3 regions of the Peribacillus sp. NPDC097895 genome follow, and region 1 is predicted to be linked to each of the others. Evidence: riboswitches for the same ligand, from Rfam matches in the RefSeq annotation. Region 1 holds a riboswitch; each other region holds the start of a gene.
The links. Region 1 has a riboswitch for S-adenosylmethionine ahead of mmuP (S-methylmethionine permease). Riboswitches for the same ligand answer to the same signal wherever they lie in the genome.
Positions count from the first base shown of each region.

Region 2: linked by a shared signal. The riboswitch ahead of metK (methionine adenosyltransferase) and the one ahead of mmuP (S-methylmethionine permease) in region 1 are both predicted to bind S-adenosylmethionine.
Region 3: linked by a shared signal. The riboswitch ahead of mtnW (2,3-diketo-5-methylthiopentyl-1-phosphate enolase) and the one ahead of mmuP (S-methylmethionine permease) in region 1 are both predicted to bind S-adenosylmethionine.

Region 1 is NZ_JBNNSH010000001.1:1,713,282-1,716,552, forward strand. It holds gene ACQKMH_RS08280 (alpha/beta hydrolase) at 1-570, shown strand, start outside; gene ACQKMH_RS08285 (flavin reductase family protein) at 591-1,199, shown strand; SAM riboswitch class I at 1,438-1,540, shown strand; gene mmuP (S-methylmethionine permease) at 1,624-3,018, shown strand; gene mmuM (homocysteine S-methyltransferase) at 3,008-3,271, shown strand, end outside.
Region 2 is NZ_JBNNSH010000005.1:223,430-226,700, reverse strand. It holds gene pckA (phosphoenolpyruvate carboxykinase (ATP)) at 1-1,035, opposite strand, end outside; SAM riboswitch class I at 1,450-1,613, shown strand; gene metK (methionine adenosyltransferase) at 1,777-2,970, shown strand; gene ACQKMH_RS22215 (gamma carbonic anhydrase family protein) at 3,147-3,271, opposite strand, start outside.
Region 3 is NZ_JBNNSH010000001.1:1,561,936-1,565,206, forward strand. It holds gene ACQKMH_RS07550 (pyridoxal phosphate-dependent aminotransferase) at 155-1,327, shown strand; SAM riboswitch class I at 1,452-1,604, shown strand; gene mtnW (2,3-diketo-5-methylthiopentyl-1-phosphate enolase) at 1,707-2,939, shown strand; gene ACQKMH_RS07560 (2-hydroxy-3-keto-5-methylthiopentenyl-1-phosphate phosphatase) at 2,946-3,271, shown strand, end outside.

The sequences.
Region 1 (3,271 bases):
CCGTTACTTTTGCTTTTACATGGTACGGGAGGAACGGAAACAGATCTCTTGCCGTTAGCGGAAATGGTTTCACCGGGTTCATCCGTATTGAGCGTACGGGGAAATGTACTTGAAAACGGAATGCCTCGATATTTCCGCCGGTTATCTGAAGGGGTTTTTGATGAAGAAGATTTGATCTTCCGTACGAAAGAGCTTTATGAATTCTTGGGCTTAGCGTCCGGAAAATATGACTTTGATCGTGACAAAGTGGTAGCATTAGGTTATTCTAATGGTGCCAATATAGCGGCAAGTTTGATGTTCCATTTCGAAGGGGCATTACAAGGAGCGATACTTCATCATCCAATGGTGCCTAGGCGCGGGCTTGCATTGCCTTCCCTCTCGGATATACCTGTTTTTATTGCTGCAGGTAAAAACGATCCGATTTGCCCGGCAGAAGAAACGGAAGAACTCAATCAACTATTACTGCAAGCTGGTGCTACAGTGGATGTTCGCTGGGAAAATTATGGTCATCAGTTAACACGTTCAGAGGTTGAGGCAGCAGGTTCATGGTTTCAACAGAAATTTTTATAAGAATGAAAGAGGGAATGAAGATGATTTCAGTTAATCCTGAAAGTCTGACTGAACGGGAAAATTATAAGTTTTTGACTGGAAGCATAATACCGAGACCTATAGCCCTTGTTACGACACAATCCGAAACCGGTACAATCAATATAGCGCCGTTCAGTTTTTTTAATATCGTCAGTTCCAATCCTCCGATGATTTCCATTTCTATTCAACGGAAAGAAGGCGTTTCAAAGGATACAGCCCGAAATGCCATTCAATCGGGTGAATTCGTTGTTCATATCACAGATGAAAACAATGTTGCTGATGCAAATAGAACGGCCAAGGAACTCCCACCGGACGAAAGTGAATTGGGACTTACTAATTTCACGCCGGCAGTTAGTGATAAGGTATCCGTACCAGGATTGCAAGAAGCGAAGATACGCTTTGAATGTATATTAGAGCATGCGATACCATTGGCAGGTTCCAAGAATAAACCTGGTTGTGATTTATTGATAGGAAAAATAGTCTGCTATCATATAGAGCAAGATATTTACCATAATGGCCGAATTGACCAGAATGGGCTAAAACCTGTAGCAAGATTAGCAGGTCATACTTATACCAAACTAGGGGAATTATTTGAAATAGAACGTCCTTAAGGAATAAGAAAGAAAGTGGTGACATTTTTTAAGATGTCGCCATTTTTCTTAAAACAAAAAAAATATTCCCGGTTAGTATTATCACCAATCAAATATGGTGAACGACTGTGCTAAAACAAGCAATCCTTTCATTTCTATGCCAGGGAATCAGACTTGTAGGAATTTAAAGGAAGTCTGAATTATCCAAAACAAAACTTGACAATTTTTTCATAGGTTGATAGAGTTATAAAAAAATAATTTCTTATCCAGAGAGGTGGAGGGACTGGCCCTATGAAACCTCAGCAACAGGTCTTCAAGGACACTGTGCTAATTCCAGGGGGTGAAACCTTGATAGATAAGACCGAACGTTTTTATTTGTCAGTAACGCACTCTTTTTTAGAGTGCGTTTTCGTTTTTTCTGGATGCAAGATAGAGGAGAGTAGGAATGGAAAACAAAAGGAAGCATGATTTTCAAAGGGAAATGCAAGCACGTCATATAATAATGCTATCGCTTGGCGGGGTGATTGGAACTGGTTTATTCTTAAGTTCGGGTTATACGATTCAACAGGCTGGCCCGTTTGGTACAATCCTTTCGTATCTGATTGGAGCATTAGTGGTCTATCTAGTCATGTTATCTTTAGGTGAGCTGGCAGTACAAATGCCCGAGACAGGTGCGTTTCATAGCTATGCAGCGAAATACATAGGACCAGGGACAGGATATACAGTAGCCTGGTTGTACTGGCTAACTTGGACTGTCGCACTGGGTTCGGAATTCACGGCTGCAGGATTGTTGATGCAGCGATGGTTTCCCTCAATCAATGTCTGGATATGGAGCGCTTTATTTGCCATTTTGGTTTTTGTCTTAAATGCGTGGACTGTTAAGTTTTTTGCTGAATCCGAATTCTGGTTTGCCTCTATAAAGGTATTTGCGATTGTGATATTTATTATGTTAGGAGCTGCGGCAATGCTAGGTTTTATCCCCGTCAATCATTCGCAATCAGCTCCGTTGTTTTCCAATTTTACACATGCAGGATTATTTCCTAATGGGGCATTTGCCATTCTAATGACGATGCTTGCGGTGAATTTTGCATTTTCTGGAACTGAATTAATCGGAATTGCAGCTGGAGAAACGGTTAATCCAGAAAAAACGATACCAAAGGCAATCCGTATGACATTATGGAGATTAATTATTTTTTTTGTAGGAACCATCGTCGTATTATCCGCATTATTGCCTATTTCGGATGCAAGCGTATTAGAGAGCCCTTTTGTAGCAGTTCTTGAACGGATTGGAGTGCCATATGCAGCGGATATTATGAACTTTGTTATATTAACGGCCATTTTGTCTGCTGCAAATTCAGGACTATATGCCTCATCCAGAATGCTTTGGTCACTTGCGGATAAAAAAACTATATCACCAATATTTGCAAAATTGACAAAACGGGGTGTTCCGATATATGCGGTCATTTTCAGTATGTTGGGCGGTGGTTTGGCCCTGTTCTCGAGTATTATTGCTCCGGATACTGTATACATAGTACTGGTATCCATTTCGGGACTAGCCGTGGTTGTAGTTTGGATGAGTATTAGCGCGTCACAGCTTCTATTTCGCAGACGATATATAAAAGAAGGAAATTCAGTAAATGATTTGGCTTATCGTACACCATTATATCCACTCGTACCAATCGTTTCCTTCATGCTATGTCTTGCTTCTTGTATAGGAATAGCATTTGATCCTACACAACGAATTGCACTATATTGTGGTATTCCATTTATTTTGTTTTGCTTTGGAAGTTATTATCTAACACAAACTATAAAGAAAAGAGGAGTAGGCCATGAAGAATAAAATGAATCCGATTGATGCTATTTTACGAGATCATTCAGTCATGATTTTGGACGGAGCTCTAGCTACAGAGCTTGAAAGGCATGGGTGTGATTTGGATGATCCCCTGTGGTCCGCGCGTGTATTAATTGAAAATCCAGAAGTGATTTATCAGGTTCACTCTGACTATTTTCGTGCTGGAGCAGACTGTGCGATAACGGCAAGCTACCAAGCTACTGTTGAAGGTTTCGCCCTCCGTGGAATACAAGAAAAAGAG
Region 2 (3,271 bases), on a different contig from region 1:
TAAGAAAATGATTGTATTAGGGTGTCCTGCGATACTTGGGCTCACGATGTTATCAATCGCTTGCATTTGGTATGCAGCACGAGTGTTTTCGGTTAGTGAACTATCATCGTAGTTTGCCTCACGTGTTTCAGGATCCACAACTACGTTTTCCAATACGGCACCGAAACGGATGGCATCGAAAATTTGCGGTTCTTTTTCGCGAGAAAGGTTGATTGTTTTTGCATAGCAGCCGCCTTCGATGTTGAATACACCATTAGAAGACCAGCCGTGCTCGTCATCACCAATCAGTTTACGATTAGTGTCTGCAGATAAAGTTGTTTTACCAGTACCAGACAGCCCGAAGAATAAAGCGACATCCCCTTCACGTCCTACGTTAGCAGAGCAATGCATTGGAAGGATTCCTGCCTCTGGAAGTAGGTAGTTCATGATTGAGAAGATCGATTTTTTCATTTCTCCGGCATATTCCGTTCCGCCAATCAGGATGGTACGGCGTTCAAATGAAACGATGATGAAAGTTTCGGATTTCGTTCCGTCCACTTCTGGGTCCGCTTTGAAATTAGGTGCCGAAAGAATTGTGAATTCTGCTTCGTGACCTCTTAGCTCCTCTTCGTTCGGACGAATGAACAAAGTATGGGCGAAAAGATTATGCCAAGCATATTCATTAACAACACGAATTGGAAGACGTGATGATTCATCTGCACCAGCGAAACCTTTGAAAACAAAAAGCTCTTCTTTTGCTTTTAGGTAATCAACTACTTTATTATATAGTTTATTGAACACATCTTCAGAAATTGGCTGGTTCACTGAACCCCAATCGACTTTATCTTTAACGGATGCTTCTTCCACGATATATTTATCTTTAGGTGACCGACCAGTATATTTGCCTGTTTCAGCTTTTACTGCGCCGGTTGATGTTAATACTCCTTCATGTCTGCTTAATACTTTTTCGACCAATTGAGGTACTGAAAGTTGAGTGTACACATTGTTTCCTGCTAATAATTGGTGTAACTCATTAGAAACATCTACAGAATTCATATATGAGGTACCTTCCTTTGTTTAAGTTTTTATATTACAATTAGTATAACACATTCATTTAAATAGTCTATACTATTTATTTTGTTTTGTGATAAATTTCAGCTGATTCGTTCATCATTTTAAACCGGTAAAATCGGCAGGAACCGAGTCAATATTATCGCATATACTTTAAAGTAAGTAAATTTTCCTTTTATTAAATAGGAAGTAATTAAGCATAGTATTTCAAATAATACGGAAGTTATGAATTAATGGGAATTTTCAACATTTATATTGGCGTTTTTTAATTGAAATCCTTTAAGGACGTTGATTCAGCACGGTTTTTACGTGAACACTGTTTGGGAGGGAATTGTTCTTTTAAGAAAAAGCATTGACAAATTCCGACCAAGTACGATAATATCTTAAATTGTACGGATTCTCTTATCCCGAGTTGGTGGAGGGACAGGCCCTTTGAAACCCAGCAACCTGCCATATTGAACTTGACTCCAAGATCGATCGCCGAAAATAAAGCGATGGTTCTTCAAGGAATAGTGGTGATGGTGCTAACCTGAGCAAGGTAAAAAACCCTTGAACGATAAGAGTGAAAGGATAGAAGACAGAATGTTAAACCTTTCCTCATTTGCCAGGGAAGGTTTTTGTGTTTTTTAAAGTAATTCTGTGTCTATAGTTGAAACTAATGAGGGAAACGAGTTCCGTAAAAAATCAGGCTTATGCCTACAACATACTAACTTCCAAGGAGGAAATATGATGTCAAAGAAACGTCTATTTACTTCTGAATCTGTTACAGAGGGCCATCCGGACAAGATTTGTGATCAGATTTCAGATTCCATTTTAGATGCTATCCTTGCTAAGGATGCAAATGCACGTGTAGCGTGTGAAACAAGTGTAACAACAGGTCTTGTACTTGTTGCTGGTGAAATTACAACATCCGCTTACGTGGATATTCCGCGTATCGTTCGTGATACGATTGCAGGAATTGGCTACACACGTGCGAAATACGGTTTCGATGCTGAAACTTGTGCTGTATTGAGTTCCATCGATGAGCAGTCTGCCGATATCGCAGCTGGTGTCGATAAAGCTCTTGAAGCTCGTGAAGGAAACATGTCAGAGGAAGAAATCGATGCAATCGGTGCAGGGGACCAAGGTCTTATGTTCGGATTCGCTTGTAATGAAACGGAGGAGCTTATGCCGCTTCCGATTTCATTGTCACATAAACTTTCATTCCGCTTGGCTCAAGTTCGTAAAGACGAAACGCTTGCTTACTTACGCCCTGATGGTAAAACACAGGTAACTGTGGAGTATGATGAGAACAACCGTCCTGTTCGTGTAGATACAATCGTCATTTCTACACAACATGATGCAGAAGTTACGCTTGAGCAAATTCAAGCCGATTTAAAAGAACATGTCATTAAAGCAGTTGTTCCAGCTGAATTGATCGATGCTGAAACGAAGTACTTCATCAACCCGACTGGCCGTTTCGTAATTGGCGGACCTCAAGGGGATGCTGGTCTTACTGGACGTAAAATCATCGTTGATACGTACGGCGGATATGCTCGCCACGGCGGCGGTGCATTCTCTGGTAAGGATGCTACGAAAGTTGACCGTTCTGCGGCATATGCTGCTCGTTACGTTGCGAAAAACATCGTGGCAGCTGGCCTTGCTGACAAAGCGGAAGTACAATTGGCTTACGCAATTGGTGTTGCAGAGCCTGTATCCATTTCGATTGATACATTTGGAACTGGTACAGTTAGCGAAGAAGTGCTTGTTGACCTAGTTCGCGCTAACTTCGACCTTCGTCCAGCTGGAATCATCAAAATGCTCGATCTTCGTCGCCCAATCTACAAACAAACAGCTGCTTACGGACACTTTGGCCGTACAGATGTTGATCTGCCATGGGAACGCACAGATAAAGCAGAATCGTTAAAAGCACAAGCATAATTCATAAAAGTAAAGGTGCCTCGCATTAGCGGGGCACCTTTTTTTATGGATTAATTTCGCCTGAAGAGGGAATAATTCAAGAAATCCCATTTTGAGATTTAAGTAAATACTTGTGATGGAGCGTTAACATGAATCTCGGCTGTTTACTCGTAAGTTTCGGGCTAATATTCGTTAACTTATTTTATTCGCTCTGCATTTTTATAGTATTGTCCTTTTTCGGCATATTCGCGTACGATACGTTCCATATCCTGACGGTCTTCCTCATTGATTTCGCGAATCACTTTTGCTGGGCGTCCGAATG
Region 3 (3,271 bases), 150 kb from region 1:
CCTGGTCAAGCCGTATTCGGTTGTCCAAAACTCTGGTAAAATAACGATATCGGCTTGTATAAAACCTCCACATGTAAAAAATGCTTTACAAGATGAGGATAAACATATATCATTTGTGACTAGAATTTCAAGAAATTTCAGAGAAGGTGTAAAAATGTTGCAATTTGAAAAATCAAGACTGCTTCAGGAACTGCCCAAGCAGTTTTTTGCCTCTCTAGTCGCAAAAGTCAATGCGATTACAGCACAAGGTCATGATGTCATTAATTTAGGTCAGGGGAATCCTGATCAGCCGACACCTGAGCATATTGTGAAAAGTTTGCAGGCAGCCGCTGAAAAACCGATAAATCATAAATATTCACCGTTCCGTGGACATCAATATTTAAAAGATGCTGCCGCTGTCTTTTATGAACGTGAATATGGGGTCAAGCTCGATCCCAATAGCGAAGTGGCGATTCTCTTTGGTGGAAAGGCAGGACTTGTAGAATTGCCACAATGTTTATTGAATCCTGGGGATACGATTCTGGTTCCTGATCCCGGCTATCCTGATTATCTTTCCGGTGTTGTTTTAGCTCAGGCAAAAACGGAATTCATGCCGCTGACAGAAGAAAATGGTTTTCTTCCGGATTACAAAGATATACATAGTGATGTGCTTGATAAAGCAAAAATGATGTTCTTGAACTATCCGAATAATCCTACTGGTGCATCTGCAACTTTAAGTTTCTTTGAGGAAACGGTCTCCTGCGCAAAAGAGCATTCAATTTGTGTGGTCCACGATTTTGCTTATGGGGCGATAGGATTTGAAGGGAAAAAACCGATAAGCTTTCTCCAAGCTGAGGGAGCGAAGGATATAGGAATTGAAATATATACACTATCGAAAACATATAATATGGCAGGGTGGAGAGTCGGCTTCGCAGTTGGGAATAAAAGTGTCATAGAAGCGCTTGAGCTTTTGCAAGACCATCTTTATGTGAGTCTCTTCCCGGCGATACAAGAAGCAGCGGCAAGTGCTCTACTTGACTCGCAGAGTTGTGTAGAGGAGCTTGTGAAGAAATACGAGGGGCGAAGGAATGTTTTCATTGAGGGATTACAGGCCATCGGCTGGGATGTCGAAGCTCCGGACGCCTCTTTTTTTGCCTGGCTCAAGATACCAAAAGGGTTTACCTCAGAGAGTTTTGCGGACTATTTATTAACGCATGCCCATGTAGCTGTAGCTGCTGGAAATGGATTTGGTGAATTTGGCGAAGGGTACGTCAGGGTAGGGCTTCTTACTTCCGAAGAACGGCTTAAAGAGGCTGTCGAACGGATACGCGCATTAAACATATTTTAACTGGGGGGAGAAGTTATCCACCTTTAAATAATCATAAACCTATTGACAAAGTACGGATTACCTGTCAGAATACAAACTAAATTCTTAATCTTTCGATACTTGAACATAACTATATATCAGCGTTTTCTTATTTTGAGCAGGTGGAGGGACTAGCCCTATGAAGCCCAGCAACCGACCGTAATTCCATTGTAAAATGGGGCGAAATTCATCGCCGGATTTTCTTGAAATCCACAAGGCACGGTGCTAATTCTTGCAGCTAATGGCTGGGAGATAAGAAGATGGCTTTTTAAAGCCTCTTCATTGTGAAGGGGCTTTTGTCATTTTGGGATTTAAAGTTAATGACTTCGAGATTCTACTAACGTGTTATAGGAGTGATCAGATGAGCGAGATAATCGCTACTTACTTAATTCATGATTTTGATGGAAATCATGAGAAAAAAGCAGAAAGCATTGCCTTGGGTTTGACTGTGGGAACATGGACGGACCTGCCCCATTTAGTTCAGATGCAGCTGGAAAAGCATAAGGGACGTGTCGTCTCTGTGACACCATTAGCTGAAGAAGAGAAGGCTAACCGCTATTTTGATCGGAAGGTGTACCGTTCATTCATTAAAATTGCTTATCCAACGGGGAATTTCTCTAATGATTTACCAGCAATCCTCACGACGGTCTTCGGCAAACTTTCATTGGACGGTGAAATTAAACTGATCGACTTGGATTTTATCGGTGATATTCACAAAGCTTTTCCTGGTCCGCAATTTGGTATTGCAGGCATAAGAGAGAAGATTGATGTATATAATCGACCTCTGGTGATGAGTATTTTCAAAGGTGTGTTAGGACGGGATTTAACATTCCATAATGAGCAACTGAAGCAACAGGCATTAGGAGGTGTCGATCTTGTAAAAGACGACGAGATTCTCTTTGACCAGGAACAGACTCCATTTATCGATCGAATTAAAACCGGAAAAAGAATATTGAATGAAGTCTATGAAACCACTGGTCATCGAACTTTATATGCTGTCAATCTATCAGGGAAAACATTTGAATTATTGGAAAAGGCGGAGCAAGCAGCTGAAGCGGGGGCTGACGCTTTATTGTTCAACGTTCATACATATGGTTTGGATGTAATGCAAGCCTTGCGTGAACATGATCATATTAAGCTACCGATCATGGCACATCCCGCATTTAGCGGAGCGTTGGCTTCTTCATCCTTTTATGGAATCGGCTATCCATTATTGCTTGGTAAATTAGTGAGGCTTTCAGGTGCAGATTTATCCTTATTCCCATCCCCTTATGGAAATGTCGCACTTGAAAAAGACGAGACATTAGCCATTGCAAAAGCTCTGACAAAAGATGAACTTTCATGGAAAAAAGCCTTCCCTGTTCCTTCTGCAGGCATACATCCGGGCATGGTTCCCGACCTAATCAAGGATTTTGGTATAGACAGTGTAATCAATGCCGGAGGTGGAATCCACGGACACCCTGACGGAGCAGAAGGCGGGGCCAAGGCTTTCCGTTCTGCTGTGGAAGCCGTTCTAGCAGGAAAGGACCTATCTGAAGCGGCGGCTGAGGAAGAAACACTAAAAAAAGCTCTTGTTTTATGGGGAGGCTTATAAGAAATAATGAAACCGATCATCTTTTGTGATTTTGACGGTACGATCACCAACACAGATAATATCATTTCTATCATGAAAAAATTTGCGCCTCCAGAATGGGAAGAGTTGAAAGATGGGGTTCTTCAACAAAAAATCAGTATATCCTCTGGGGTAGGCGATATGTTTTCTTTGCTTGACAGTGACTTGAAGGATGACATTATTCAATATGTAACAGACACAGCTGGCATTCGGCCAGGGTTTTATGAATTCGTTGAGTATACGAAACAGGCTAACATTCCTTTATATATAGTAAGCGGAGGCATGGATTTTTTTATTGAACCTCTTTTACATGA